DNA from 3 places in the Marinicellulosiphila megalodicopiae genome. Region 2 is predicted to be linked to each of the others. Evidence: predicted binding sites of a transcription regulator. Region 2 holds the regulator's gene; each other region holds the start of a gene.
The links. Region 2 encodes sigma-54, which starts transcription at its own class of promoters, with help from an activator protein. Its sites were predicted from a motif close to TGGCACNNNNNTTGCTNT; they were not measured.
Positions count from the first base shown of each region.

Region 1: TYM08_RS08495 (formate/nitrite transporter family protein) is a predicted target of sigma-54. The motif match lies at 1,145-1,162, and genes of this name have one in related genera.
Region 3: TYM08_RS05420 (circularly permuted type 2 ATP-grasp protein) is a predicted target of sigma-54. The motif match lies at 7,550-7,567, and genes of this name have one in related genera.

Region 1 covers NZ_AP023087.1:1,980,163-1,991,114, reverse strand. Annotated here, with positions in the region: gene TYM08_RS08500 (protein kinase domain-containing protein) at 1-224, opposite strand, end outside; gene TYM08_RS08495 (formate/nitrite transporter family protein) at 280-1,092, opposite strand; gene TYM08_RS08490 (alpha/beta hydrolase) at 1,439-2,317, shown strand; gene TYM08_RS08485 (CPXCG motif-containing cysteine-rich protein) at 2,331-2,528, shown strand; gene TYM08_RS08480 (mechanosensitive ion channel family protein) at 2,643-3,701, shown strand; gene TYM08_RS08475 (metal ABC transporter solute-binding protein, Zn/Mn family) at 3,754-4,713, opposite strand; gene TYM08_RS08470 (ATP-binding cassette domain-containing protein) at 4,780-5,580, shown strand; gene TYM08_RS08465 (metal ABC transporter permease) at 5,580-6,398, shown strand; gene hisI (phosphoribosyl-AMP cyclohydrolase) at 6,388-6,813, shown strand; gene TYM08_RS08455 (carboxy terminal-processing peptidase) at 6,970-8,958, shown strand; gene TYM08_RS08450 (RDD family protein) at 8,958-9,398, shown strand; gene TYM08_RS08445 (glycosyltransferase) at 9,395-10,600, shown strand.
Region 2 covers NZ_AP023087.1:2,973,836-2,984,787, forward strand. Annotated here, with positions in the region: gene TYM08_RS12820 (MlaC/ttg2D family ABC transporter substrate-binding protein) at 10-666, opposite strand; gene TYM08_RS12825 (KpsF/GutQ family sugar-phosphate isomerase) at 761-1,732, shown strand; gene lptC (LPS export ABC transporter periplasmic protein LptC) at 1,729-2,337, shown strand; gene TYM08_RS12835 (LptA/OstA family protein) at 2,334-2,855, shown strand; gene lptB (LPS export ABC transporter ATP-binding protein) at 2,852-3,583, shown strand; gene TYM08_RS12845 (RNA polymerase factor sigma-54) at 3,605-5,107, shown strand; gene ptsN (PTS IIA-like nitrogen regulatory protein PtsN) at 5,131-5,580, shown strand; gene rapZ (RNase adapter RapZ) at 5,586-6,437, shown strand; gene TYM08_RS12860 (HPr family phosphocarrier protein) at 6,440-6,709, shown strand; gene mgtE (magnesium transporter) at 6,810-8,174, shown strand; gene yjgA (ribosome biogenesis factor YjgA) at 8,193-8,750, shown strand; gene ppnN (nucleotide 5'-monophosphate nucleosidase PpnN) at 8,849-10,228, shown strand; gene hslV (ATP-dependent protease subunit HslV) at 10,369-10,896, shown strand; gene hslU (ATP-dependent protease ATPase subunit HslU) at 10,899-10,952, shown strand, end outside.
Region 3 covers NZ_AP023087.1:1,260,201-1,271,152, forward strand. Annotated here, with positions in the region: gene TYM08_RS05400 (DUF2126 domain-containing protein) at 1-1,263, shown strand, start outside; gene TYM08_RS05405 (transglutaminase family protein) at 1,349-2,257, opposite strand; gene TYM08_RS05410 (circularly permuted type 2 ATP-grasp protein) at 2,267-4,900, opposite strand; gene TYM08_RS05415 (alpha-E domain-containing protein) at 4,939-5,901, opposite strand; gene TYM08_RS05420 (circularly permuted type 2 ATP-grasp protein) at 5,901-7,349, opposite strand; gene apbC (iron-sulfur cluster carrier protein ApbC) at 7,764-8,588, shown strand; gene TYM08_RS05430 (HDOD domain-containing protein) at 8,997-9,836, opposite strand; gene cpdA (3',5'-cyclic-AMP phosphodiesterase) at 9,933-10,727, opposite strand; gene TYM08_RS05440 (DUF1249 domain-containing protein) at 10,847-10,952, opposite strand, start outside.

The DNA.
Region 1 (10,952 bases), 990 kb from region 2:
GCATCGCTTGTGCAAAAATAATCTTCCAAAAATCCATTTACTGCGGCTTGACTGGCCACCTGACTCACCTGACTACTACTAATACCATCAGCAATCGCAATCGCAATGCCTTTGTTATTAACAAGCAAATCATTAGGAAGGTTCACCCCAATATAGTCTTGGTTGATTTTTTTTCGGCCTGCATCGGTTGCTTGCCCGGTTTGAATTAAAAGTTGTTTTGTCATAAAAAAAGATCTTCGCGCTAACGAAGATCTCCTTGTTTAGTTAATTGATTTTTAATTAAGCAATTTTACGCTGAGGACTTGTACGAACATGAGTTAAATACAGAGGCAAACCTACTAATAAGAATCCGCCAGCTAAGTTACCCAATGCAGTTGGAATTTCATTCCATACTAAATAATCCATTACCGTGAAATCACCGCCCATAATCATAGAAAATGGAAACAAGAACATATTAACAATTGAATGTTCAAAACCCATGTAAAAGAACAACATTACAGGCATCCACATTGCAGCCATTTTACCCGTTGCAGACGTTGAAATCATTGCACCTACTACTCCCATAGATACCATCCAGTTACACAACATGCCTCGAATGAAAATCGTAATCCAACCAGCAAAGCCATGCTCTTGGTAACCTACAGTTCTTGATTCACCAATCGTCGCCACTTTAGCTGCGATTGCGCCACCATCGGTGTTGTAACCATAAGTTAAAATGAATGACATAAAAAAAGCAGTCATTAATGCACCACCAAAATTACCGACAAACACCAAACCCCAGTTTCTTAACACTTGACCCACGGTGACACCTGGACGTTTATCCAACAATGCTAATGGAACAAGTGTAAAAACACCGGTCAACAAATCAAATTTCATTAAATACAACATAATAAAACCAACAGGGAACAAACACGCACCCAAAATTGGAGACCCTGTTTTTGTTGCAACTGTAATAGCAAATACAGCAGCTAAACCCAAAATTGCCCCCGCCATAAAAGCACGAATGATTGTGTCTTTTACAGACATGTAAATTTTAGATTCCCCGTTATCCACCATTTTGGTGACAAATTCAGAAGGTTCGATATACGCCATTTTAGATTCCTCTTATCAACAATAATGCCCCGACATGGGGTCTGATACCCACAAAGCCATTAACATGCCAACGCAACAAATCACTCAAAATCACTCAAAATAACTTAAAATAACGGCTATATTCTTAAAAAATACAACCAAATAGACAAAATAGGAAAAACATCAAACAATCTAGGCGCACCACAACAACGCACAATAAAAAACTTAGAAACAACCTCAGGCCACATTTTAGTGCGCAAAGCATTATTTTTTCAGGATTTTCTTCCATATTTCAAATTGATATTTTCTGATTGTCATATTTATGTATGATACTCTGGACCCTTGTTATTTTTATAGAAAGTAGAAAATGTTAAAAAAAAGCATGCTTTTATTCACGCTACTAGTTTCTTCTGGTTGCGCAAAAATTGGACTTTTTGTTGCTAATGTTCCTGCAAAATTTTCTAACAACCAACAACATAAAAATATCAGCTACGGCAGTCAGCCATGGCAATTACTGGACATTTATATCCCTGAGCCGTCAACTACCAAGAATATAAAAACACAAACCAAATTACCCGTTGTGATATTTTTCTATGGTGGCAGTTTTGAAGATGGCAATAAACAGATGTATCAATTTATGGGAGAGGCCTTTGCCAATAAAGGATACATCACTGTAATTGCAGATTATGAAAAATTCCCAAAAGTGAAATTTCCTGAGTTTATACAAGATGGCGCTAAAGCCGTCGCCTGGGTACACCAATTCATTGAGCAATATGGAGGAGACTCCAATCAACTTTATATCTCTGGCCATTCGGCCGGGGCATATATTGGGGCGATGATCTGCGCCAACAATGAATACTTGGCGCCATATGGACTGGATCATTCTATCATTAATGCCTTTGCAGGATTAGCAGGCCCATACGACTTTGAGCCAAACACCGATAATCTAAAAGCCATTTTCTCACCTGTTGAAGATGACTATTCCCAAATGCAAGTAACCCATTTTATAGAAGGAAATGAGCCTGCCATGTTATTAATTTGGGGCGAACAAGACAAATTGGTTTATCGCAGAAATATCGAATTATTATCCAATAAAATTATTGAAAAAAACGGCCTTGTCACTACTAAATTTTATACTCAAATGAATCATGTCGATATGATTAAAAATATGATGTGGATGCTGCCTACAAAACAATCAATATTAGATGAAATCATTCCATTTTTTGAGTTACATACGACCAAATAAACAAGGACCCCACATGAATGGATTAATAGAAAAAAATGTATCCTGCCCTTATTGCGGTGAAACCATCAATGTCATCATAGAAGTTTTAGATGAAAATCAAGAATACATCGAAGACTGCCAAGTATGTTGTCGCCCTATCATCTTTCAAATACAAATCGAATTCGATGAATCCGTCAATGTTTATGTTCGCAGTGAAAATGAAAGTTTTTAATAAATAATGAGCTCATAACATGATCATTGCCTTTATGAGCAACAACTCTTATTATACGCGCCCCAAATATATTCGTGTTTAACACATAATTTTTTGAAATTTTAAGGATTTCATATGTTCGATTTTCTATCCCAAACCTATTATGGCAACACTATTCAAAGCTGGATAATTTCTCTTTCATTAATCGTACTTTCTGTATTGCTTGGTAAAATTATTTACTGGGCTTTTTCTAAATTCGTGCGAATTTTTACCAATAAAAGCAAAGGCAAATTAGACGATATCATTGTTGATATGGTAGAAGAACCTGCAGTATTTATGGTGATTGTTGTCGGATTTTGGTTTGCTTTAAACCAACTCGTCCTATCTGAAACTTTTAGCAAAATTTTATCAAATGCTTATCAGGTAATCGTTGCGTTATTAATAGGCTGGTTGCTTAGTCGGCTTTTTGATGCCTTATATAATCAATACATCATTCCCTTTACCGACAAAACCGAAAGCGATTTAGATGATCAGTTAGCTCCTATTTTAAGTAAAGGCGTCAAACTTATTATCTGGACCATGGCCATTATTATTGGATTAAATAATGCCGGCTACGATGTCGCCGCGCTGATTGCGGGCTTAGGTATTGGTGGCTTAGCACTGGCCATGGCAGCTAAAGATACGGTTTCCAATGTATTTGGTGGCTTCACTATTTTTACGGACAAACCATTTAGAATTCAAGATCGTATTAAAATTGCAGGATATGACGGGACAGTCATAGAAATTGGAGTACGCAGCACTCGATTAAAAACTTTAGAGGGTCGCATTGTCACCATTCCCAATGCAAAATTTTCAGATGCACCTGTTGAAAACATTACTCTGGAGCCATCACGAAAAGTGGTTTTAAACTTAGGTTTAACTTACGATACACAACCAGAAAAAATTCAACAGGCTTTAGAGATTTTAACTCAGATCAATACTCAAAACGCGTCAACTGAAGAAAACTCAATTGTGTCATTTAATGGCTTTGGGGATTTTTCTTTGAATGTCATGTTTATTTATTACATTACAAAAGGGCAAGATATTGCCAAAACTCAAAGCGCAATTAACTTAAGCGTTTTGACTCAGTTTAATGCAGCAAAATTAGAATTTGCATTTCCAACACAAACACTTTTCAACATCGAACAAAAATAACCGACCTAATAGCAAAATGGATTAGCCACTGTGGCTAGTCCATTTTTATAAATCACTTACAATCTAAATACCCATCAAACAAACCCATTATTAAATCTTGATAACGCTCAGCTTTCATACCAATTGGATCCCAATACAGTATTTTTACTTTAACTTTCGACTCACTTTCTACGGACTCTAATAATGTTTTGGTAAGCGATTCATTAAAACCCGGTTCTACAAAAATACAACTCACCTTTGTTTTCACCATCAAATCTTTTAATTCAAGTAACGTTTTAATACCAACCTGCTGTGAAGGATCGCTAACAATTGCCGCTTGCTCCTCCAACCCAAACTGATGGGTAAAATAATGAAACCCATCATGAAACACCATAAAACTTGGTGGTTCAGATTGAGCAAGTCTTTGTTTTATACTGATTTCAAGTGCATTGATTTCTTGTACAAAGTGCTCAAGGTTTTGCTCAATTTTAAACGCATGTTGAGGAAAGATCTGAATTAACTTTTCTGACAACGCTTTAGCAAACAAAAGCGCATTTTTGCTCGACAACCAAAAGTGCATGTCGATGTGTTTAGCATGGATTTCATGCTCATCGTGCTCATCGTGAGAAACATGATCATGATCCCCCCAAATCAATCCATCTCTTAATGGCAATAAAGCTAATTTCGCTTGATAATCATCAAAGGAAAAATCTTTTTCTGTAAACAATTCAGTCACATTGCCCTCAAAAAATTCCCCAATCCCAATAAGCATATCGGAACGATTAATCAGTTTTATATCAGATGGTGTTAATTGATATCCGTGTACATCAGGGGATTTTATTAACCATGTTGACTCTCCCACCTCTTTTAATAATGCATCGGCAATAAAATGCAGCGGTTTAATGGTACTGACCACACGGATTGTTTGATCATCCTGTACTACTGTTTGTTTGTTTTCACTACAGCTGAATAAAAACAGAGCACAAACAATCATAAATAAGGGTTTAAGAGAGAATCTTTTAGGCATTTTCATTTTTCATTCGCTAAACAAAGACAATCGGTTACAATATCATTTTTTCGTTATATATTCAGCCCTTAGATGAATTCCCAAGCCTTAGTGCAAATCCAAAATCTCAATTTAATCCTTCAAAATAAGACTATTTTGCAAAATGTCAGTTTTGATATTTTACCCAATGAAATCATTACACTCATTGGCCCTAATGGCGCGGGTAAATCATCCTTAGTCAAACTCATATTGGGTATTACCCGTGCAACAAGTGGAACAATCGTTAAATCACACAATTTAAGTGTCGGTTATGTCCCCCAAGCGTTTCATATTGATGATCGTTTACCAATTAATGTGGCTGGATTTATTTTACTTAATCAAACCAAAACCGATAAATTAGATGAAACGCTTCAGTTATTAAACATTGCGCATTTAAAAGATCAAAAAATTCAAGGTTTATCCGGTGGTCAATTACAACGCGTGTTATTAGCCCGTGCGATTTTGAGCCGACCTCAATTATTGATTTTAGATGAACCCGCCCAAGGCATTGATTTTCATGGTGAAGCGGAACTTTACGCACTCATTCACCAAATTCAAAAAGAATTAAAATGCGCCGTTTTGATGATCTCTCATGATTTACATGTGGTCATGGCACAAACCAGCCAAGTGATTTGTTTAAATCAACATATTTGCTGTTTTGGTGAGCCTGAATCCATATCTAAACACCCTGAATTCATAAATATTTTTGGTGATAAAATCGCAAAAAATGTGGGTTATTATCAACACGACCACGACCACGATCATGCCTTAGACGGGCAAGTTAAAGCCTGTACTCACGACCACAACCACAGCATTCATCAACACAATCACTCAAACAATAGCGAGCAACCATAATGGAAGAGTTTATTATTCGCGCCTTACTGGTTGGCAGTTTTTTAGGTTTAGCCTCAGGTCCTTTAGGCTGCTTTGTGTTATGGCGACGCTTGGCGTATTTTGGTGACACTATGGCACACAGCGCATTACTAGGCATTGCTATTGGTTTGTTTTTTAATGTCAACGTAACTGTTGGCGTTGTGATGGTTTGCTTCTTATGCGCCCTACTTCTTTTGGGATTACAACAACAAAAGAAAATTCCAAGTGATACTTTATTAGGTATTTTATCTCACCTGGCTTTAGCATTAGGCATCATCGTTTTAAAACTCATGCCCAACGAGCGCACCAATATTGAAAGCATTTTATTTGGTGATTTATTAACCGTGAACTGGATAGATGTGGCAGTGTGTGCTGTTATGGCAGGCATTGCATTAATCACCCTAAAAATCATTTGGCAGCCGTTATTATTAATCAGTATTAATGAATCATTAGCCAAAGCAGAAGGCGTTAAAGTAACTCGTTACACATTAACATTTACCTTTGTAATTGCACTATTAATTGCCGTGGCTATGAAATTAGTAGGGGTTCTATTAATTACTGCGATGCTAATTATGCCCGCTGCTTGCGCACGTTTATTAGCCAAAACTCCATTTTCAATGGCGCTATATGCAGCTCTAGTTGCCATAAGCTCAGTGTTACTTGGTTTATTTATGTCCTACGCATTTGATACACCAAGCGGCCCTTCTATCGTAGTAAGTTGTGCCAGTTTATTTGCGTTAACCCTTGGTGTTTCTTATTTTATTAACTCAATTCAAAAGAAGTCGTTCCATGACATTTAAATCATTCGAATCCTTAACCAAAGGATCAGCTATAGAACTGGACAAAGTATTGTCACAAGTTAAATTTAACGAAGACGGTTTGATCAGCGCTATTGCACAAGATCATAAAACTAAAGAAGTGTTAATGCTTGCTTGGATGAATATTCACTCATTAAAAGAAACCATAGAGACAAAACAAGTGTGTTACTGGTCTCGCTCACGCAATTGTTACTGGCGCAAAGGTGAATCATCAGGACACCGACAAACCCTAAAGTCTTTAAGTTTTGACTGCGACGGAGACTGTATTTTGATGCAAGTTCACCAAAAAGGGGCGGCTTGCCACACCAATCGCACCAGCTGCTTTTATCTAGAAATTAATGAAAATGCTCAAGGTGAAGCTCAAGTGATAATTAACTCTGATGCGGATCAGATATGACTATTTATTGCAATCCAAGTCCAATAAATGGCATAAAATCAGCCAAAGCATTGAACTTTTTTGAAAAAACCCCATCTGTGTAATCTTAGGTACACTATGCTTGGTAACTCAATCAATCACTATATTGACCACTATATCTATAATAATAGGCTTTTTATGACTCATTTTTTCAACCGACCTCTTAATATTTTAGTCGCCTCCGCTGTTTTACTTTCTAGCACTGCGTGTTTTGCCAATGAAGAAAAAGTCAAAGCATCCGAAAAAAACTTCAGCCGCACCACTGTTGAGTTACTGTCCAATTTAAATCAAATGCACTATAAAAAACAACCCATCGACGATGTGTTTTCCGAGCATTTATTAGCCGCTTATTTAGAGCAAATCGACCCGAACAAACGCATATTTTTACAAAGTGATATCAATGAGTTCCAAGGATTTTCCCACAAATTAGACGACGAATTTAAACAAGGCAATTCACAAAGCGCCTTTATTATTCATGAACGCTACCAAACTCGTATTGAAAATCGTTATGAATTTATCATTGCACTATTCAAAGAAAATAAATTTGATTTCACCATTGATGAATCCATTCCATTAGAGCGCAAGTCATGGCCTTCCACTCAAAAAGACAGCGATGAATATTGGCGCAAATTAGCCAAAACAAGCATCATTGAAAATATATTAGGAGATGACGAAACCACTCAAGAAAAAGTGGCCGCTGACTTATTAGAGCGTTATGAAAATTATTTAAGCCAAATTAAATTAACCAAACAAGAAGATATTTTCGAAAAGTACCTAAATGCCGTTGGAAGCCTTTTTGATCCCCATACCTCTTATTTCACCCCAATTAGTGAAGAAGATTTTAATATCGACATGAGTCTATCTTTAACAGGTATTGGCGCGGAATTATCACTTGATAAAAACATCACAACTATTAAGCGATTAATTGAAAATGGGCCTGCGCAAAAAGGTGGCCTACTTCAAGAAGAAGACCAAATCATTGCAGTGGCGCAAGGCAATAAAGAATTCGTAAACATTATGGGCATGCGTTTAGATGATGTGGTTCAGCTGATTCGTGGAGAAGTCGATACCACTGTTCGTTTAAAAGTTAGAAAACTTGGCAACGCAGATAATCAAAAAATTGTCCCAATCGTTCGTAAAGTTGTCACTTTAGAAGACAAAGCCACAAAGCATGAAGTAAAAGAAGTCACACTTAATGGCAAAACACTTAAAGTCGGAGTAATTTCCGTTCCTAGTTTTTATTACGATTTTGAAGCTGCTAGACGAGGGGATGAAAACTTTAAATCCACCACTTTTGATGTGGCTAAAATTTTGGCTCAATACAAAAAAGACGGAATTGATGCAGTGATAATGGATGTGCGTAACAATGGAGGCGGTGCGTTAAGTGAAGCGATTGCTCTTTCTGGATTATTCATCAAAGACGGCCCAATTGTTCAAGTGAAATACTCAAATGGTCACATCGCTGTTAATAATGATGAAGACCCAGCAATTGCTTGGGATGGCCCTTTAGCTGTTATGACCAACCGTTTAAGTGCATCTGCATCTGAAATTTTTGCAGGGGCCATTAAAGATTACAACCGTGGCTTGGTTATTGGTGACACCACTTATGGAAAAGGCACGGTTCAAACTTTAAAAGCTGTGACCTTTGGTCAAATCAAACTGACATTTGCAATGTTCTACCGCGTATCGGGAATGAGCACACAGCACAGAGGTGTTGAGCCTCATCTATTTTTAAATAGTTATATCAAACACGATAAAATTGGTGAATCGTCTTTAGATAATGCCCTACCTTTTAATCAAATTAGTGCACCTGAAATTGAAGCGTTGAATATTATTACTCCCGAATTAGTTGAGAAATTAACCCTTGTTCAACAACAAGAATTTGCAGCCAATGAAAATTGGCAAGCAACATTTAGTGCCATTTTAAAAGAGCGTGCTGAGCAAGAGACGTTGAGCTTAAATTTGGAAACGCGCAAAAAACAATCACAAATGCGTAAAACTCAAAGAGAAGCGATTTTAAAAGATTTGGATTTAGAAGAAGATTCGAGCTTATATGACTATGCAAATGACATTAATTTAAATCAGACTTTAAATGTGGTGGCACATTGGTTAGCTGAGCAAAAATAATGAAGTTGTTAAGCAAACAATTTTACGCTCTTTGTTATGACGTGATGATTTTAATTGGTTTTACCATGTTAGTGGCTGCACTATTTCAATGGGCAGACCACTTATTTTTTTACCAAGGTGAACAATTTGATGAAGCCTATTTAAAATCCGGCGTCGGCCCTTTAAAAATCCCAATGCAAATCACATTAATGCTTTGTTACTTTTTTTATTACCACTTTAGCTTCACTCATGGTGGTCAAACCATTGGAATGAAAGCATGGAAAATCCAATTAATTAGCACCACGGGCAAACTGAAATTATCACAAACATTAGTGAGATACCTTCTAGCTTGGCCAAGCTTTTGGTTAGGCGGTATCGGTTATTTCACTGCGTTTAAAGATGAATATTCAAGAAGCATCCCAGATAAATACTCTGGAACTCAAATCATTTTAAAAATATGAAAGCATTATTGATTGCCAAACATTGGCCAGAGCCTAACGCTACGGCAGCTGGCAGACGCACATTTGATATATTAAATGTGCTCAGTAATTTTGAAATTCACGCTGCCTGTGGTGGCGCAATTTCAGAACATTGTGAACGCCTAGAACAACAAAACATATCCTGTTATCAAATCAAACTCAATGACCAAAGTTTCAATGATTTTATCCAAGATTTAAATCCTGATTTAGTCATTTACGACCGATTTATGATCGAAGAACAATTTTCCTGGCGCGTAAGACAAACCTGCCCGAATGCGATGACAATTTTAGATACAAGTGATTTACATAGCTTACGATATGCCAGGCACGTTGCTTTAAATTCTGCTCAAGAGCTAAATCTTAATAACGACATAGCCCTTAGGGAAATTGCATCCATCCAACGCACCGATCTAACATTAATGATTTCGAGTGTTGAAATGCGTATTTTACAAGAACACTTCAAAATTGATTCGAATAAAATTCATTATTTTCCCTTTGTGATTGATTGCGATGCCATTGAACCTGAGCTTCCAAATTTTGAACAACGCGCAAACGTTATGATGATTGGTAACTTTTTACACGAGCCTAATTGGGACGCTGCGCGCTTTGCAGTTCAATCTATATGGCCTTTGGTTAGAAAACAATTACCACAATTAGAGCTGCATATTTATGGGGCTTACTCAAGTGATAAACATCAACAACTGCATCAACCCAAACTAGGCATACATTTAAAAGGCCACTGCGAAAATGCCCTTTCTACCTTTAAACAATATCGAATCAATCTTGCGCCATTACGTTTTGGTGCTGGACAAAAAGGCAAAGTATTAGAAGGCTGGTTGACAGGCACCGCCACTATTGGCTCCCCTATTGCCCTTGAATCAATGACATTTGATGAAGATTTAGGTTACCGCCCAAGTATTGAACCAAAACAAATTGCACGTCAAATTCAAGCCGCTTATAGCGATTCAAATTATTTTAATCAACTTGTTGACTCTGGATTCACCCAATTAACAAACCATTTTGATAACAAAGAGCATTCCCCTGCTTTAAAAATCAAAATAACCGAACACTTAACTCACCTTGAGCTCAATCGTGCCAATGACTTTTACCAACAACTTTTATGGCAAAAACAATTTCGAGCTGAACAGTATCTGTCCAAATGGATAGAAGAAAAAAACAAATAATTTTTTGTCAATTTAAATGGAAAACTCATCAAATTTCGCCTACCACATTTGCATTAAATCATCATAAAAAAATTACCAACGCGACACCCATCGACCTAGTAGACATTACAAAATCTAACGTCAAATTAAAAAACCAATTCTAACCACGTTCGAATAATTACGATTCAGATACAATAGGCGTATTAAAAAATGAAAAATTTACGAAAACACACCCTAGCTGACGAATCATTACAAATAAAAATCTCTTAAAAAACAACCAGTTAGATAATTTAAGCCGTATTTCCATTTCATTTTCAAACATTTTATTTAGGTTTTAACTACCTTTAAATTAATGAATCAACCCATTTAACCA
Region 2 (10,952 bases):
AATTCGTTATTATTTGTCTCTAAAGCTGGTTTGCTCGTAAGAATCTTGAGTGGTTTTTACCCATGCATCGATGGCCGCATCTAAATCATTATCATTATCTGACATCACTTGATTAAATTGATTGGCGAACATAATTCCCAAATTGATACCGTTAAATTCAATGTTTTGAATCAACCATGCCTCATTGCGCTTTGAATAATATAAAGACTGAACCATTGGATATTTAGGCCCATCAGGTGAAATAACATCTAAGTAAATACGTGTATTTTTATAAGTATTTTTTTGATTATCACGACTTGAAACAATTTTAACGTCATAACCAACAAAATTAACCATGCCTGCTGCATAAGTTTGAACCATTGAATGAGTAAATGCAGTAATAAAGCGTATTTTTTGTTCTCTAGTCGCATCCTTATAAAAACTGCCCATTACTTTAGTTGCAATCTGTTGAAATCCAATCACCGGTTTTAATTGCTCTATCATGATATCAATGAATTCTTGTTGATTTTCGATTCCACCTGAAGCACCAATATTGCTTTCTATGGTAGATAGCACCATATTAACACCATCTTCTACTGCTTTTTCAGCAGGTACAATCTCTGTTTCTGCCCAACTAAATGAAACCAAAGCAAGCAATGTAGATAACGCGATAATTATTTTTTTCATTTTTTATATTCCTGTAGATCGATAACTGGTTCAGCAAAAGCTTATATTAAGGTATCATCAAGCTCAACTACTAATATGACACTTATGAATTTTTATGACTAATTTCGACTTCTCAAAAAGCGCGCTTCGAACTATTGATTTAGAAGCTAAAGCCATAGCATCATTATCGCAAAGTATAACTGAAGATTTCCTGAACGCCTGCCAATTAATTTTAAATTGCCAAGGGCGAGTAATTGTCACTGGTATGGGTAAATCAGGACATATTGGCAATAAAATGGCCGCAACCTTTGCAAGTACTGGCACTCCATGCTCATTTGTCCACCCAGGAGAAGCCAGTCATGGTGATATGGGGATGATTACAAGCAAAGATATTGTCATCGCACTTTCTAATTCAGGTGAAGTTCAAGAAGTGGTATCTATTATCCCATTATTAAAAAGAATGGGAGTTAAATTGATATCTATCACTAGTAAAAATGATTCGACCCTAGCTCAAGCCAGTGACTTTCATTTAAATAACCAAGTGACCCAAGAAGCCTGCCCTTTAAATCTTGCGCCGACATCAAGTACAACGGCGACATTAGTGTTAGGTGATGCATTAGCTATAGCATTAATGGAAGCACGTGGTTTCAGTGCCGATGATTTTGCGTTTTCTCATCCTGGCGGTTCTTTGGGTAAAAAACTACTATTAAAAGTCAGCCAAATTATGGCCACCGGCGATCAAATCCCTAAAGTATGCTTAGGGGATAGCTTTACTGACGCATTGTTAGAAATGAGCGCAAAAGGCAAAGGTATGACCTGTGTAGTTGATGCTCAGGATCAACTTGTTGGTATTTATACAGATGGCGATTTAAGACGCTCAATTGCACAAAATATATCATTTCACGAATCGTTAATTGATGAAGTAATGCACGCTGCGCCAAGTACAATATCCATGGAAACTTTAGCCGCTCAAGCTTTATTTCAAATGGAAGAAAAAAGTATAACTAGCTTAATTTGTGTCGATTCAGATCAAAACATTGCTGGAATTATACATTTACACGATTTAATAAGAGCGGGGGTTGCGTGATAACAAAGTCTCAATTTTCAAAACTTTTTATTTATGGCATCATTATTTGTATCAGCTACACATTAATTGTATTTAATTTTAAACAATCAAATATCAATGATACTGATTTAATTCCTAAAAATAGCGCAAGTGACATTAAATTGAGTGCAATCAACATATATCAGACACAATATGATGAAATAGGGGTAAAAAAAATCGACATCAAAGCTGAAGTATTTACTCAATATAATTCAAACAAACAAGAATTTTCAAACCCTCAGTTTTATTTTTTCTCAAAACAACATAACCAAAAAAGCCAGTCCTCTGTTTTAAATTGGGTCATTACTTCAGATCAAGCACAAATCAACCAACCAAATATTATTGAAGTGATTGGAAACGTAGAAGGTAATCGAACAATTGGTTCTGAAATTTCTTTTAATACTGATTGGTTAAATTATGATGTCATCAATAATACTGCATCTAGTGATGCGGACATTATTATTTGGCAACAAGATAATACAACTGAAGCGACAGGGTTCGATGTTAGTTTGATTTCAAATAAAATCGATATCCAACTTCATAATAACGTAAGATTTAATGTTTTAGAAGGCGACAACTCATTATGACTTTTAAAAATAAAAAACACTTCTGTTCACTACTTAGATCATTTTTTTTAATTGTGTCTTTTTTAGTAATCAGCCCGGTAATTTTTGCGCAAACATTCCAAATTCTTGCAAAATCAACAAGCATCCGCGAATTAGAAAATGAGCTTTTAACCATTCATTTAAAAGCAGTAGCAAGCAATGCGGAAATTAAAATAATTGGAGATATTTTAGAAGATCACCGCGATCTAGAAACCAGCACCACTCAATTTTTGGATGTAAAAGGCAGCCCTGCTCAGATTGAATTAACCAATGAAAAACAACAACGCATCGTTGTTACTGCTGATCACATTACCTATGAAGTCATCACAGGGCTCATTATTGCTCAAACCCATGCCAAAATCACTTTTGGCACCAACTACACTAAAGGTCATAAAATCACCTATGCACTTGATGGATCAACTAGGGAATGTTCAAGTGACCTGTCCAAGCCCGATAGTTTTTGTGAAACGGTTTATGATTCACAAGAGATAGTGCAATGAGTACACGTACTTTAATCGCTAAAAATTTAGCAAAGACCTATTCCAAACGCCCGGTTGTTATTGATGTGTCTATTGAAGTTGAACAAGGGCAAGTTGTCGGTTTACTAGGTCCCAATGGTGCGGGGAAAACTACATGTTTTTATATGATAGTAGGTTTGGTGAATCAGGATAAAGGTCAAATTTTCATCAATAATATAGACATCAGTCAACAACCAATGCATATTCGAGCTCAAAAAGGGCTAGGGTACTTACCTCAAGAAGCATGCGTTTTTAGAAAATTATCAGTTGAAGATAATATTTTAGCTATACTTCAAACAAGAAAGAATTTTAGTAAAACTGAACAAAAACAAAAGCTTGAATCATTATTGAATGAGTTTAATATTCAACATATACGTAAATCGCTTGGCATGGCATTGTCCGGCGGAGAAAGAAGACGGGTTGAAATTGCTCGTGCATTAGCGATGGATCCTGCATTTATTTTACTTGATGAACCCTTTGCAGGTGTCGATCCTATTTCTGTAAACGATATTAAAGATATCGTCAAACAATTAAGCAACAAAGGCATCGGTGTGTTAATTACTGATCATAATGTGCGAGAAACGCTTGATATCTGTGAAAAAGCGTATATTGTCGGTAATGGTCACATTATTGCTAGTGGCGATGCAAACAGCGTTTTGCAAAACCAATTAGTTAAAGATATTTATTTAGGCGAACAGTTTACGTTGTAATCAGAGTAATTATAATAAAATATGAAAACTTCACTTCAATTAAAAATGGGCCAGCATCTTACGATGACTCCCCAGCTTCAACAAGCCATCCGTTTATTACAACTTTCCACGCTCGATTTGCAACAAGAGATCCAACAAGTACTTGAATCCAATCCAATGCTTGAAGTAAATGACGAAGAGCCTTCTGCAAATAACAATGAACAAGATCAAAATTCACAAAAAAGTGCTGAAAATGAAATATCCGAACCCAATAAAATAGAAGAAACAGATTCACAATGGGAAGAAAATATCCCTGACGAATTAGCGGTTGATACTTCATGGGACGATATTTATCCAAATCTACCCACAAATATGTCAGCACCTTCTGGTGACGATATTAATTTTGATAGCTTTCGAAGTGAAACTGAGGATTTACAAGATCACTTATTTTGGCAATTAAACTTAACCCCGATGAATACTCGTGATCGAATCATTGCTGAATCGATAATTGAATCCTGTGGAAATGACGGATATTTAAAATCCACAATTGAAGAAATTTTCTCAGGCCTTTCAAATGAATTAAATGAAGAAGGTATGAATGAAGAACAAATGCTTGAATTAGATGAACTAGAAGCCGTTCTTCATAGGGTGCAACAATTCGATCCACCTGGTGTGTGCGCCATAGATTTAAGTGACTGCCTAACAATTCAACTAAAGCAACTGCCTCTTCAAACAGAATATTTAGAACAAGCGAAATTGATTGTTAAAGACTTCCTTCCTCAATTAGGTTCTCGTGATTATCAAAACATCTTACGTAAAACAAAATTTAAAGATACTGAGTTGCAATCTATTTTAGTACTCATACAATCGCTTAACCCTCGCCCAGGGGACAGTATTTCCGAAGACCAAGCCCAATATGTTGTTCCAGATGTATTTGTTCGTAAAGATATCGAAAACAATAAATGGCTAGTAGAATTAAATCCAGATATCGCGCCAAAATTACACATTAATAGTGGGTATGCTGAGTTAATCAAACGTAATGATGCTTCAAGTGATAATGATTATTTAAAAACAAATTTAAGTGATGCCAAGTGGTTTATTAAATCTTTACATAGCAGAAATGAAACGTTACTTAAAGTAGCAACAAAAATTGTTGAACATCAACGTGGATTTCTAGATTATGGCGAAGAAGCTATGAAACCATTGGTATTGCATGATATCGCACTTGATGTCGACATGCATGAATCCACCATTTCAAGGGTTACTACTCAAAAATACATGCACACCCCAAGAGGTATTTTTGAATTGAAATATTTCTTCTCTAGCCATGTTTCCACTGCAAATGGCGGAGAGTGCAGTTCAACGGCGATTCGAGCAATGATTAAAAAAATAATCAGCGAAGAAAACACAAAAAAACCTTATAGTGATAGCAAATTAGCAACATTATTAGATCAGCAGGGAATTAAAGTTGCACGAAGAACCATTGCAAAGTATCGTGAAGCGATGCATATTCCACCTTCAAATGAACGAAAAAGTTTAATGTAACGGATTGAGTTAGTGACTGTATTATGATTCAACTTAAAAATATATTAACGGCCGAAAGAACCTACATCATGGATCTTGGCTCAAGTAAAAAACGCGCAATTCAAAGTATTAGTCATGAAATTGCTAAAAATTGCACACAATTAAATGAAAATCATATCTTTGATCATTTAATTGCAAGAGAAAAACTTGGAAGCACTGGATTTGGAATGGGTGTTGCCATGCCACATTGCCGCTTAGATAACTGTGACAAAGTGATCGGAAGTTTTTTTAAACTTTCTGATCCTGTTGACTTTGATGCACTTGATAGCCAAAAAGTCGATTTGATTTTTGTATTACTTGTTCCAACTGAAGCCGCTAATGAACACCTTCAAACCTTGGCAGCAATTGCAGAAAAATTCAGCCAAGCCGATTTTTTAAGCGCTTTAAGAGACTGCAATGATTCTTCAAAAATTTTTGAACTATTAAGTAATTAATTATTATGAAATTAATCATTTTAAGTGGTCGTTCAGGTTCAGGTAAAAGTACAGCATTACAAGCATTAGAAGATGCTAAGTTCCACTGTATCGATAATTTTCCAGTTTCCATGCTGTTGGATTTACCTAAAAATTTACAAGAAAATGACGACATTCAAAATCTTGCATTGTGTATCGATGCGCGTAATAGCGCAAAGTCATTAAAAAAATTCGCTCATACTTATAATGAATTATCTCAAGACATCGATACTGACTTAATTTTCTTAGATGCCGATCCTCAGACATTATTTAAACGATTCAGCACAAATCGTCGACGCCACCCCTTAACAAATGACAATACCTCCTTATCTGAAGCCATTGAAATTGAAAAATACATACTCAAACCGCTTGAAGATTTTTCTCAATTAAAAATCGACACATCAAAGTTAAGTGAACAACAACTCAGAACAGTGATACGTGACAGGGTTATTAAACACGAACAATCTCACCTTTCTCTGCAATTTATCTCATTTGGGTTTAAACACGGGGCTCCCACCGACGCTGATTTTGTATTTGATGTACGCTGTTTACCTAATCCTTATTGGAATCCCGATCTTAGAAGTTATACAGGACAACACCAGCCTATCATTGACTTTTTATCGGAACAGCCAGAAGTAAGTCAGATGTATGTTGATATTTTTAGCTTCATTGAAAAATGGATACCTCAATTTGAACAAAATAATCGATCTTATTTAACAGTTGCGATAGGATGTACAGGCGGCCAACACCGTTCTGTATATTTAGCAGAAAAATTAACTAAGGGCATGCAAACTAAACATGTAAATGTTCAAGTTCGCCACAGGGAATTAGGACATTAATTTTGATTGAAGCAAAAATAGAAGTCATCAACAAACTTGGATTACACGCCCGTGCAGCGGCCAAGTTGGTCGGAGTAGCAAATCAATTTAGCTCAAACATCCTTCTAGATAAAGCAGGCAAAACCGCTAATGCAAAATCTATCATGACTGTAATGATGCTAGGTGCAGCTAAAGGCACTATTTTGGATGTGAGTGCTGAAGGAAAAGACGAACAAGCTGCAATAGATGCCATAAAAACCATATTTAATAATTATTTTGATGAAGGTGAATAACCCAGCGTTATTTCCATATTCATAGATTCTTTTTCTTTCTCTTTATTCTGCTCTTACAAATCGCTACACTTACGCGTTTTTTGCCCACTACACTTCAATTATGCCATCTCATTTTGAACAATCGCAATTAGAACAATACTCTTTACTTCTAAATCAATCGATTCTCGAAGAAAATTTTGCTGCTTTCAAACAATTAACCGAACAAGAGCTTAATCCTTCAAATTTAGCTTATATAATTGAATCCAACCCAAGTAATCAAAGAATTGCCATATGGGAAAATTTAACAGAATCGATTCAATATGAAATCATTCCTTATTTAAATGATGAATTACAGGCATCATTTTTAAAAAACCTTTCCCCCGAAAAGATCAAAACCGCCACGCAAGATTTAGAGCGCGATGATTTAGCCGACATACTTCAACAGTTACCGGATCGTATTTCGGATCAAGTACTTGGAGTAATGACCCCTAAAGATCGAAAAGATATGGAAGTATTACTTTCATACGATGAAGATTGCGCAGGCGGTTTGATGAACACAAACTTCATCAGTGTAAGAGCAAATATCACCCTAGAAGTGGTTTTACGTTTTTTACGTAGGCATTCAGACTTACCCGAACAAATGGATTGTGTATTTGTCACTAGCCGACACGAAAAACTGGTTGGTATTTTACATTTAAGTAAGTTATTAACTCATGAGCCAGATTTAACTGTACGTGAAGTCATGAATTCGGACATAGAAGGGATCAAAGTTAACACCTCTTCAAATGAAGTTGCCCACCTTTTTGAACGTCACGACTATGTTACTGCGCCTGTTGTATCCAATGATGGTACTTTAGTTGGCTGGATTACAGTGGATGACGTGTTAGATGTTATTCGCGAACAAGCCGATCATACTGTTTTATCTTTTGCGGGCTTAGATGAAGAAGAAGATACATTTTCACCTGCTTTTAAAAGCTCGCAGAGACGCGCTCTTTGGTTAGGTATCAACCTTTTAACTGCACTATTTGCTTCTGCCTGTGCGTTTTTATTCGAAGCTACCCTTGATGAAATTGTTGCCCTAGCAGTATTGATGAATCTCACTCCTTCTATGGGTGGCATAGCAGGTACTCAAACACTAACGATTGTCATTCGTGGTTTAGCATTGGGGCACATTTCAAAAAACAATATTCGCTGGTTACTTGGCCGCGAATTAATTGTTGGATTTAACAATGGTTTATTATGGGCAAGTGTAATTGGTATTGCCGTATATTTTTGGAAAGCGTCCATTGGATTATCCATTATTATTGGCGTTGCCATTTGGATAAATTTGATTATTGCGGTCATTACAGGCACCCTTCTACCCATTTATCTTAAAAAGAAAGGCATAGACCCTGCATTATCAGGTGGCGTAATTTTAACGACCATTACTGATGTAGTTGGAACTTTTATTTTTTTAGGCTTAGCAAGTATTGTCTTGTTGAGTTAATTACAGTTAGGCTATTTTATGAGTGATTTTGAATATTTAGATGATGATGAAGAAGAAATCATCAGCAAAACCCAAATTAAAAAAGAAGCACAATTGCTTCAAGATTTGGGTATCCGTTTAATGGAAGTTAAAGAAGGTTATTGGAAAAATTTTCCACTTTCTGATCGACTTCTGACCGCATTAGAAGAAAGTAAACGCATTCCAAGTCATGAGGCAAAACGTCGCCATGCTCAATTTGTTGGTCGATTAATGCGATCTGCCGATATTGCCGAAATTGAAAAACAACTAGATTTATTAGATTCCAGCAGTACGGTATTTCAACAAGTATCCTCTGAAGTTGAAAGGTGGCGAGAATTATTATTAACTCAACCAGACTCCTTAACTGATTTTATTACTGAATTTCAACCTCAAGACATACAATCATTACGTCAATTGATTCGCGCTACACTAAAAGAGCAAGAAAAGAATGATAAAGAAAAACAAAAAGCAGATTTACAGCAACGTAAACCACAATTTATAGTCAAATCTCGTAAAACTTTGTACAAATCTTTGAAGCAAATTATCAGCTCTAAATAACTATTTGTCTGGAATTGTGATGGTTTGTAATATTTTTGCTAAACTTAAATGCAAACGTGTATATAAATAACAAAAATAAGGCAAATAAGGGAGTTTTTATGTCAGACCACAAGTTAAGTGCATCCATTACACCAAAACGCTCGATGGAAATGCTTTCGCAACGAGAGGTGTTACTTCTTAAAAAAACAGGAGAAGGCAGTTTATATGAAATTTTTCGATCTTGTTCATTGGCGATCTTAAATGTCGGCTCTGAATGCGACGATGCGAAAATTTTACTGGCACAATATGAAGACTTTGATATTGAAATCAAACAAGAAGATCGCGGATTAAAATTACAATTAACCAACGCCCCCTCCTCGGCTTTTGTTGATGGTCAAATGATCGCATCTACTCGAGAAATGTTATTTAGCTGTTTACGTGATTTGGTTTTTACTCAAGCTAAATTACAAATGAATCCGCTCCCCTTAGAACAAAGTGATGATATTACAAATTATGTTTTTCACCTTTTACGAAATGCAAATGCTTTAAAAGCAGGTCGATTGCCTAATATCGTTGTTTGCTGGGGCGGTCACTCCATTGTCAGAGAAGAATATGAATACACTAAGGCCGTTGGTCATGAGCTTGGTTTACGCGGATTAAATATTTGTACAGGTTGTGGACCTGGAGTCATGAAAGGCCCAATGAAAGGGGCCACTATTTCTCATGCAAAACAACGAATTTATAATGCACGTTATATTGGATTAACTGAGCCGGGGATTATTGCAGCAGAAGCACCCAACCCAATTGTTAATGAATTAGTAATCATGCCAGATATCGAAAAGCGCCTAGAAGCTTTTGTACGCCTTGGGCATGGAATATTGATTTTTCCTGGCGGTGCAGGCACCGCTGAAGAGCTTCTATATATTCTTGGTATATTATTACATCCTGACAATAAAGACATACCTTACCCTCTAATTTTAACGGGTCCGGCTTCTAGCGAAAAATATTTCCAGCAATTGCACGAATTCATCAATACCACATTAGGTTTTGAAGCGCAGCAACATTACAAAATCATAATTGATAACCCAGAACAAGTATCTAAAGAAATGAAAGTGGGCATGCAAGCAGTTGAAGATTATAGAAAAATAAATTCCGATGCATTTCATTATAATTGGGCGATTAAAATAGATCATGATTTTCAAGTTCCATTTGAGCCCACCCATGAAAATATGGCTAGCCTTCGTTTATATAAAGATATGCCCACTCACAAACTAGCAGCGAATTTACGTCGAGCATTTTCTGGGATAGTTGCGGGAAATGTGAAAGCTCAAGGCGTGAATGCCATAGAAAAACATGGACCGTTTGAAATATCAGGTGAACCATCAATTATGAAACCTTTAGATAAATTACTAGGTGCTTTTGTCAAACAAGGCCGAATGAAACTACCAGGAACCAAATACACCCCTTGTTATATAGTCAAAACAGACACAGCCTCATAAAGAGGCTTTTTTTTATTCAAATGATTATGATTACCCCCCTAATCAACCATGTATTCATCTTTTTTACTTGAAACCCCCTAACTTGCCCTCATACTAAATTTAATTTTTAAAATTATCTTTTATAAAAACAGGACATCAAATTGACTACGATAGTATCAGCACGTAAAAACGGCCAAATAGTAATAGGCGGTGACGGCCAAGTTTCACTTGGTAATACAGTCATGAAAGGCAACGCTCGCAAAGTAAGACGTTTGTTTAATGACCAAGTTATTGCAGGATTTGCAGGCTCAACCGCAGATGCGTTTACCCTTTTTGAAAAATTTGAAAGCTACTTACAACAACATGGCGGTCAATTAACACGCTCTGCGGTTGAGCTTGCAAAAGAATGGCGCAGTGATCGTGCATTACGTAAATTAGAAGCGATGTTGATTGTGGCAAACGAAGAAGCATCTTTAATTATTTCTGGTAATGGTGATGTGGTAGAGCCCGAACATGGCGTAATCGCTATTGGTTCAGGGGGCAATTATGCAACTGCTGCGGCACGTGCATTGTTAGATAACACGGATTTATCTGCAAAAGAAATCGTTGAAAAAAGCCTAACATTAGCCGCTGATATTTGTGTGTTCACTAACCACAACCAAATTATCGAAGTATTAGAGAGCAAATAATTATGAGCCATATGACCCCTAGAGAAATATCAAACGAATTAGACAAACACATCATT
Region 3 (10,952 bases), 1.7 Mb from region 2:
AATCACGTAACTTTAGGTGGCTCTTCGCCAAAAGACAGTCCGTTTTTACGCCGCCCTGATGTCCTCAGAAGTTTTATTACTTATTGGCAACATCATCCAGGTTTAAGTTATTTATTCTCTGGTTTGTTTATTGGTCCTACTTCTCAAGCACCTCGTGTGGATGAAGCAAGAGATGAAGCATTATACGAATTAGAAATTGCCTTTGCTCAAATGAAAACTGGTGAGAGTGATCAGCCGTGGTTAGTTGATCGATTATTAAGAAATTTATTAACGGATTTAACCGGTAATACTCATCGTGCTGAATTTTGTATTGATAAATTGTATTCACCAGATTCGCCAACGGGTCGTTTAGGTATTGTGGAATTTCGTGGTTTTGAAATGCCGCCGCATTCTAAAATGGCCTTGATGCAAATGTTATTAATTAGAACGTTGCTTGCGTGGTTTTGGAAAAAACCTTACCACAAACCATTGGTTCGTTGGGGCACACAATTGCATGATAAATTCTTGTTGCCGCATTATGTAGAGCAAGACATTCAAAACGTTTGCCAAGACTTACAACAAGAAGGGTTTAAGTTTGATGAATCGTGGTTTACGCCATTTTTTGAATTCCGTTTCCAAATTTGCGGCATTCGTCAACTTGAAGACATGCAAATTGAATTACGTAATGCAATCGAACCTTGGCACGTATTAGGTGAAGAATCAGGCGGTGGCGGTATGGCTCGTTATGTGGACTCCTCACTAGAGCGTGTACAAATTAAAATAGATAACATGACAACCAATCGTTATATTTTAAGTTGTAACGGACGACGTGTACCATTAAAAGAAACCACCACAAAATCTCAAATGGTTGCAGGTATTCGCTTTAGAGCATGGCAACCACCAAGTGCATTACATCCAACTATTGGCGTACATGCACCGTTGATATTTGATTTGTATGATACGTGGAACGGCAGAAGTGTCGGCGGATTTACATATCATGTGACGCATCCTGGTGGACGAAGCTTTGAGCAAAAACCGGTGAATGATTTTGAAGCAGAAGGCAGAAGACAAGTTAGATTTGATCAAAACGGTCACAGCATTCCTCCAAAAGACACACCTGTTCAAATGACGTATGACGAAGCTGGGCAGTATCAATCTGAATTAGTTCGTAACGTCACCACTCATGAAGCGAAGAAATCATTTACTGTACCTGCTGAGGAATTAGGCAATAGCGATTATCCAAATACTTTGGATTTACGTAGAAATGCACATATTGTTAGTTAATATGACAGGCATAAAATGAAGACAAAAAAATGCGGATAAATTATCCGCATTTTTTTGTTCTAAATTTAATAAACTGTCTAAAAAATTAGAAGTTAGTCAGTAAGGTTTTTAGTCTTTCTTTGGGAAAACGATGTACATCTACTCTGACATTTAATATCGGGTTGGCATTCCCTAAATAAACACCTTTTAAAGGTGTCACGTCATCAAAGTCTCTTCCACGAGCTACCACAATATGTTGGCCATTTGGGATGGTGTTGTTTGTGGGATCAAAATCTAACCATCCAAAATCTGGAATATACACACTAAACCATGCGTGGGATGCATCGGCACCGCGAAGTTTTTTTTCACCTTTAGGTGGGAGTGTTTCAAGGTATCCACTCACATAAGCACAGGCAAATCCCATTGATCGCAAGGCACTAATGGCTAAATGTGCAAAATCTTGGCAAACCCCTTTTTTAGTTTTTAACACATCAGCGACAGTGCTATTTACGTTTGTTGAATTAGATGCATAAGTGAATTGTTCAAAAATGGTTGTCATCAAAGCAGAGGTCGCTGCAATCATACCTTTGTGCTGAGCAAAACAGGTTTGGGCTAAAGTAAATGCTTCAAGCTCTAACGGGATGCGATTTGAAGCAAAACAAAATTGACGGGCAAATAAGTCATCTTCAGATTTTATTTTTTTTAATCGGTCCAAAATGAATGCATGGTCCACATCATCTACAGGAGGAATCAATGCATTGACTTCTACAATGCTTTTTGAGGTCACACTTAATTTTTCATGGGGCTCATCTAAGGCAAAGTATATTTTTTCATTTGAAAAATAATCTAATGAGCGAGTGTATTTATCTACATTGGGTGTGCATTCTAATTTCCAAGCTAAACAAGATTGGCTGGTTTCATTTCTTGGGATTAAATATCCAACATTTTGGGCTTGGTTAATATCAAATGGATACACATACTCAGTGGTGTGTTCTATTTGGAAAAAATCTGACATGGGTTTTCCTTATCGCATAGAACGTGATTTTTGAGTATGTATGAAACATTTGGCACCAATTTCATATGCGACATTCTCTAAAATAAGTTGAGTATGATTAATTAACGTTTTTAGGGATTGAATATCATCACTAGGAATCGTTAATATTTTTTGGACATCAATAAGTTGTACCTGTGTATAAGCATTTAAAATTGATCGTTCTGCATCGGTTATTTGACCATTTTTTTCATCAAATATAATGCGAACATGCTCTAATAATCTTGCCAAACCAAATGCCATGCCTCTTGGGTTAAATTTGTTCAATAAAATATAATTTAAGACACTATAGCTGTCCATATCGGCTCGATAATAACGTCTAAAGTTCATGGTGTTATCATTGCAACTTAAAATGGCGGCAAGTAATTCATTTTCGTTATCTTTATGTTGATCAATATCCTGTGCAATGGTGTTCGAAACTAAATGACTTAAATTGATAGAGCGCTCCAATAATCGACCTACATCTAACATGCGCCAGCCATCATCGTGATTCATAGAATCCGCAATTAATCCATTTAAAGCTAAAAGTGAAGTTAATAACGTTTCACAAGAGCGTAATAATCCGACTAATCGATGGTCTTTTGCAGCGTCACGGGTGAAGTTTGATATATCATCAATGAGTCGCCAGCTATCATTGGACCAAACATCACGGCTATGAAATGCCGACTGATTAAATAAATTCAATACATTAAATAACCCACCAGAGACCTCTGGATTTAATGCAATGGTAAAAATATCATCGGTAAAATCAGAATCTTCGTCGTTATCGTCATTATTAGAATTTAATTGTGCTTGTCGTTGTGTCTGTTGTTGGAGTTGTTGCTGTTGTTGACTTTGTTTAATGTTTTCTGCATTTATTTCAGGTTCAACAATGACTTCTTCAGCAGGCTCAACATAAAATGTAAATTCTTTTAAGGAATTTAAAATACTTAATCCTGTATCGTTTAATCGACCGTCTTCGTTAAAGTTTTCAAAATAATTACGAATAATTTGACGAATCATTCTTGCAATGATTTCAGCTCTTTGAGAGTAACGCCCCAACCAAAATAAATTTTCAGCAGTACGACTGGTGATCGAACGCGTATTTGGCGGTGCAAATTGTTGTTTCGATTGGTTAGAAACAAAAGGCAATAATGGACGGGATTCACTTGCGCGAACCCATGTGTCTTTATTAATAGCGCCATTTTGTGTGCTAACCACACCTTGATTATTTTTGGTTGCCACACAGGCTAATCCACCAGGCATTAAACTGTATGTTTTATCTTTAGCTGTTAAAAATGTACGTAATACCCCATTTCTTGGTTCGAGCTTATCGGTTTTCCAAGTGGGCATTGTGGAGACGTTTAGCATTTGTTGAGCAACATATAATGTTGGGTTTTTTAGAATGGTTTGAATTAATGATTCTTTTTCAAGTTCGGATAAGGTATTACCAAATTGAATCAATTCGCGCTTGTAAATGTGTTTGATTACCATGCTATCAATATTTTCAAATACGTGTTTTTGCGCTTTTTGTTCACCACACCACCAGGTTGCAACACTGGCAATTTTTAATTTTTCTTTTAATAAAAATTCGCAGCACCCTTCTAAGTAAGGGTAGAAACCAGGGTTCTCTAAAATCCAAGAGCCAATTGGGTTCACGACAATTACTTTTTTCTGACGAACGGATTCTAATAATCCCGGGACACCAATAAATGAGTCGGGTCTTAATTCTAATGGATCTGAAAATTGATCACTGATTCGACGTAAAATTACATCAACTTTTTTAAGTCCTTGTAGGGTTTTAATCCAAACATAACCATCGCGAACCACTAAATCGTCGCCTTGAACTAACGTATAACCTTGATAGTTAGCAAGATACGCATCTTCAAAATAGGTTTCGTTTGAGGGTCCTGGTGATAATAAAACAATAGTAGGGTGGGTGTTTTGTGCAATATCAATTAGGGTTTTGTGGGTTTGTTTAAAATACGTTGCAAGTCGGTGTACTTCACAGTGACGCATTAAATTTGGATAAACCTGACTCATTGCAATGCGCGTTTCTAAAGCATAACCTGAGCCTTGGGTGACTTGCATACGATCAGATAATACCCACCATTGATTGTCAGCGCCACGCACCAAATTAAATGAACACTGTAAAATTCGGTGAATACCAGGTAATTCAATACCCATTGCATTTCGGTTGAAACCAGGGTGTTGATAAATTAAATCAGCAGGTAATATACCTTCTTTGATCAATCGTTGTTCCCCATAAATATCTTTGTACATTTCATTAAATAAATGTGCGCGCTGTACTAGCCCTTCATCTAATGAGTCCCATTCGACGCCGTCTAATATTAAAGGGCAAGGATCTAAATCCCATGGTCGATTTTGACTGCTGTTTTCGGTATAGGCGTTAAAAGTTACCCCATTTTCATCGAGTACATTTTTTAATTCTTTTTTACGCATTTTAATTTCATTTACACCCAATTTTTCTTGGGTTTTCATGAAATCTCGCCAATGGGCACGTACATTACCGTTTTCGTCAACTAGTTCATCAAACGTCAAAGGGCTATCTTCACGATAGCCCTCTGCGATAGTTGAGTATTTTTTTAAATCACCTTCAACTGCCATGGTGTAATTTCAACTCTGTATTAAGTAGGGTTTTAACATTAGGATGCTTCTTCATAAACCATTGAAAAGTATTGTTTATAAACCACATCGTGTAATTTGCCTAATTTTAGCTGTAAATCATCCATTTGTTCAGTAATATCGTCAAATGAAGATTCAGCGCATTCGTGTACCCACTGTTTAATTGTTAAAATTGTGAGTTTAACTTCATCGCTATTAGGTAAACTGTCTGTAAGGCGCTCAAGTTTTTCAAGGCTAAACATAATCGTTTTAGGAAGGCGTATTTCTTCTAATAAAAAACGTATAACACTTTCTTTATTCACATCATCTGGATTTAAACGTCTAAATGATTGCGAACAGCCCAGTGCTTCAAGGGCATTCAACCAAAATGCACTATGGAAGCTTTCACTGGCTTCTTGCATGGGTTTATTTTCAAAAGCGACCAGGGTTGCTTTGGAGTCGATTACACGACTGATCATATCAGCGCGCTCTATTAATTGACCTAATCGAAAAAAATAATAACAATCACTTCGTTCCATATTATTAATAATAATACCAATGAACTGCTCGCAACTATTACGTAATTTATCACAATAGCGTATGCGACCTTGGCGTGTTTCTAATAAAAGTTGGTTTTCTTTAATGAAATAATACGCATTATTGATCACTTCCCAGCTAGCTTGAGGTAATAATTCTTTACTGTTTCGTACGATCTGTCTTGTGGATACTATTGATGAATAAATGGAGCTTATATTATCAATGTCACCGATAATATTTTGCATCACAAAACTTTCAGAAGATTGACTGCTTTGAGCTTGGCTTTGAGATTGACTCTGCTCAGGCCAGTTCCCCAATACCTCAAACAATGACGTCCATTTTAAATCAACTGATCTTGGGGTATCCAACATCATGTCATAAGTAGATTTAACTAAACGAGAGGTGTTTTCAGCTCGTTCGATATAACGACCCAACCAATATATATTTTCAGCGACTCTAGCTAACATTATGCTTCTCCCGTATTGATGATCCAAGTGTCTTTACTGCCGCCACCTTGTGATGAGTTTACAACCAAGGATCCGCGTCTTAATGCCACACGAGTTAATCCACCGTTAGTTACGTACGTGTCTTTGCCTTGTAAAATAAAAGGGCGTAAGTCAACGTGACGAGATTCAATAGCATCGCCGCATAAAGTGGGAACAGTTGATAAGCTCAATGTTGGTTGGGCAATATAATTACGTGGGTTTTCTTGAATTAATTTTCTGAATTTTTCAATTTCAGCTTTGTCGGCATGTGGACCGATTAGCATGCCATAACCACCAGATTCACTGGCGGGTTTAACCACTAATTTTTCTAAATTTGCCAATACATATTCCATGTCTTCAGGTACAACACAAAGATAAGTAGGCACATTTTTTAAGATCGGTTCTTCTTTTAGATAATATTCAATCATCTGAGGCACATACGAATACACCACTTTGTCATCTGCCACACCGGCTCCTGGTGCATTAGCAATGGCGACATTGCCTTTTTTCCAGACATCCATAATATGTTCGACACCCAACATCGATTCTTTATTAAAAACAGCAGGATCTAAAAACTCATCATCAATTCGACGATAGATAACATCCACTTTTACAAGTCCATAAATGGATTTTAAAAATAGAAAATCATCTTTAACGATTAAATCATCACCTTGAACTAAATAGGCACCCATTTGCTGTGCTAAATAACTATGCTCAAAATAAGCTGAGTTAAAAACACCAGGTGTTAACACTGCAATGGTCACATCTTTTGTTGTATTTTGTGAAATATCAATCAGCATTTTACGTAATTGATTAGGGTATTCGGCATTGGATAAAATATCTTGTTCGGCAAACACTTCGGGAAATATTCGCTTCATCACGTTTCGGTTTTCAAGCATGTATGACACACCAGAAGGTACGCGAAGGTTGTCCTCTAATACGTAAAAATCGCCTAAATGATCACGAACTAAATCCGATCCACAAATATTTGCCCACACACCATTATATGGTGAGATGCCTTTGCACTCTGGACGATACCCTTTAGATTGCTCAATCACATATAGCGGAACAATGCCGGCTTTCACAATATTTTGATCGTTATACACATCATCAATAAAACAATTTAATGCTTTTAAACGTTGAGTTAAGCCTTTTGTGGTTTCTTGCCATTCATTTAACGGGATTAAACGTGGAATTAAATCAAATGGCCATTGACGATCTATGTTTTCGCCTTCGCTATAAACTGTAAAACTAATGCCCATTTCTTTGATGCATAGTTGCACGTCTTTTTGTCTGGCGACAAGTTCAGAGGGTGTCATCTGGTCAAGAAAATCACCAAGTTTGGAAAATTGTTTACGTGTATTACCATTAGAATCGATTAATTCGTCAAATATAGGGATAGGATTGTTTGATTCATCTATCAGTGACATTCGAATAACTCCAGTAAGAAAGGGTAAATGATACTTGTTTAGGTAATAATCAACTTTTGTGATAGTCCGATTATTATTAAAGAGTACAAAAAATAATTCTGTTTAATCTATAGATAAAAGGGATCTTTTACAAATGATTAAACATAATCATTGGAATATTAGTAACTTAGCAATGGTTGAAAGATCCATTATTTCTTACTTAAACAATATACATGCCATGATTTTTCATTCCTTTTATTATAAAGATTAATAAACAAATAAATGCATAACATTAAAAAGCAATATAAAAAATCAACCATTTTAAACTCGTTTACAAAGCTGTTATTCAATGCAACGGATGCTTATAATACCGCTTAAGTTTTTTCTTAATCTTTATAAATACATAATCAAACCATATCTCAAATAGGTTCAAAAATGAAAAATCAAAGCATTGCGTCTTTAGCAAATGTAAAAAATATTGTTGCGGTGGCATCAGGTAAAGGTGGGGTGGGTAAATCCACAACGTCAATCAATTTAGCATTAGCATTAAGTAAGTTAGGATTAAAAGTAGGTTTGTTAGATGCGGATATATATGGGCCAAGTGTCGCTAAAATGCTGGGCGCGCAAGATAATGTGAAGTTGGAACCGTTTAACGAAACCTCATTAAACCCATATATGCAGTATGGAATTAAAGCCATGTCCATTGCGTTTTTGTCCAATTCAAAAACACCGATGGTTTGGCGTGGACCGATGGCAAGCAGTGCATTAAATCAAATGATTGCACAAACCTACTGGGGCGAACTTGATTACTTAATCATCGATATGCCACCAGGCACCGGAGACATTCAATTAACCATTTCACAAAAAATAGCTCTAACCTGTGCCGTGATTGTCACCACGCCTCAAGAGATTGCTTTGCTAGATGCGCAAAAAGGCATTGAAATGTTTAAGAAAGTTAATGTGCCTGTGGCGGGTATAGTTGAGAACATGAGTCTACATATTTGCACCAATTGCGGTCACAAAGAAGCCATTTTTGGTTCAGATGGAGGCGCGCGCCTAGCAAAAGAATATGAGACACAAGTATTGGCGACCATGCCTTTAGATAGAAGTATTCGAGAAAATGTAGATTTAGGTAAGCCAACGGTTCAAGCGGACCCTGATTCAAATATCAGTAAATTATATGAATCAATGGCCAAAAACTTAATTCAATATATTGAGCAAAACACTTCAGATGAAACAGTAAACATCTCTTTTGAGTAAATTGGTTAAAGTGCTTTAAGAAAAAATTGAAAAGAAGATGGAATTAAAAGGATGAAAGAATTAAGACACCTAAAGTAATACCAGAGTTAGTTTGGCTGTCTTAATTGAACTTTATTAATTGAACTTTATAGTATTTTTTTTGTGAAATTAACTTTTTTAAAAAGTGTTGTGAGTATGAATTTACTGTTTGAAATTAATTGTGAGGGATTGAAGTTTTTACAGTCTCTCACGTTAGGATTCACCAACGGGTAGCAGACTATTGCGACCGTTTCAATTTGGTGGACGAAACTGTCAAGGTGCTTTCCAAACGAGATACTGGTGTTTTTTCTATATCTTAACTTCGTTACACCAATATATACCTAATTTGTTACAGGGTTCATTATAAGTCAAATATTCTGATTTTCGAGCTTAATCGAATTGATGTTCTGTTTGAAATATGAGTTCTTCTAAATCTGTTTCATCAATCTGTAAAAACGATTCTATTCCTTCTTTTATCGCACTCCATTCACTTTCATTTTCAATATTGCAATGTTGAAAAACACAACGACGAGCAATTTTTAAAATTGTGAAGATAGTTAAAGCTTCTTGGCTTAATTCGTCGCTCTCAAATATTCCATCACAATCAAATACATAAAATATCGCTTCAACCTGTGAAGGAGTTAAATCCCATTGTTGAGCAATAAATGCGGATAAAGTAGTGTGAGACGTTTGATAAAGTGAACGTTCTTGTTTGGCGACGGCATCCCATCCTTGGCATTGATGGATTTCAAATGTGTTTTGATATCCTTCAAAATTCTCATAGAGTGTAGGCACGCCAGACATATGAAATAAACCTAAAACATAGGCGCTATCGCCATATTCAGGTTTATCTAAAAAATGCGCTATATTAATCGCCGTATGGGCAATTTGAGCTGAAAGTTGCCAAAATGTGCTTAATTTATGTGTGTTTGTGAATGTGCCTTTAAGTGCAACTGTTTTAACAATTGAAAAAACTCGATTAAATCCTAAAAGCATCACAGCTTGTTGTATGGAAATAATATTCGTTTGTCTTGCAAATAATGGGGAGTTAACAATTTTTAACACGGCGGAAGCGACCCCAACGTCTTCAGATATCCATTGGGAAATTAAGTACATGTTTGGCTCATTTTTTTTAGCTTCAGTAATGATGTTTACTAATATTTTAGGCCTTACAGGTAAATGCATTTTGGACAAAAGGATTTGTTCGGATGTTGTGATTGTGATTGGCATTAAAACTCAACATATTTATTAATAATATATTGAGCATAGTCTAAAAGAAGAAACTTTATGTGAAATATAAAAAACACAATACGTTTATTATATAGGCTAATAACCTTCGCTTTGATGATCAACATGGTAATTGTCGATATGGACTCGATCAATTCCAGTTGTAAATGTGCCGTCTTGATTTAACTCAAACCAACGATAACCAGGTAGAAGGTCATCTAGTTGATATTGCTGTTGTTTGGGTTTGAATTGAAAACAAGTCGAAGGCGTAGACATGTATTCAATTTTATTGATTTGTTTTTGGCTTTCTTGATGTACATGCCCCCAAGTTATGATTTTAACTTGATCATGTTGATGAATTTGACCTAACAAAAATTCGCTGTTGCGAATGCGTTGAGTATCAATCCAAGCGCTATCCATTAAAATTGGGTGATGATGAAAGCAAACCAATGTTGGTTTTTTATGTTCATTTAAATACTCATTCATTTGTTCAATACTAGCAGGCTCTATATTGCCATGGACTTTTCCGTAAACACCAGAATTAAGCATGATGAATTGCCAGCCACCCAATTCAAAATTTGGGTTTTCAAAACCTTGAGTGTCTGCATCTCGCATCGAAGGTAGGCTATCGTGATTTCCCGGTATCCAATGAGTCGGGCAATCAAAGTTTTGGCACATGACTTCAATGAATTTACGATAAGTGTGTAAATTGTGATCTTGTGCGATATCTCCTGTCACCAAAATCAGATCGATTTTAGGGTGATTTTCTTTAATTGACTCAATAGCCAATGAAAAACTGGCAAATGTGTTGATACCCTGCAATGAACAAACTTCATCTTGAAATAGGTGGGTATCGGTAATTTGTATCACTTTTAATTTCTTTGGCTCAGTCACTTTGAATTTTTGCTCTTATTTCCAATTAGGGGCTGTTTTTTATGTTGTGATTTTTACACAACTAAAAACTAATATATAGACCACTGTAAGAGATTATTCCTTTGTTTGGTCGATTTAATTTAGCTTATGCTTATTTTTTTGCTGTGTATCCCAAATTTCACTATAGACATTAGCCATTGTTCTAGTAAATCATTTAGCTGTTCTTTTTCATTTACCTGATGCATT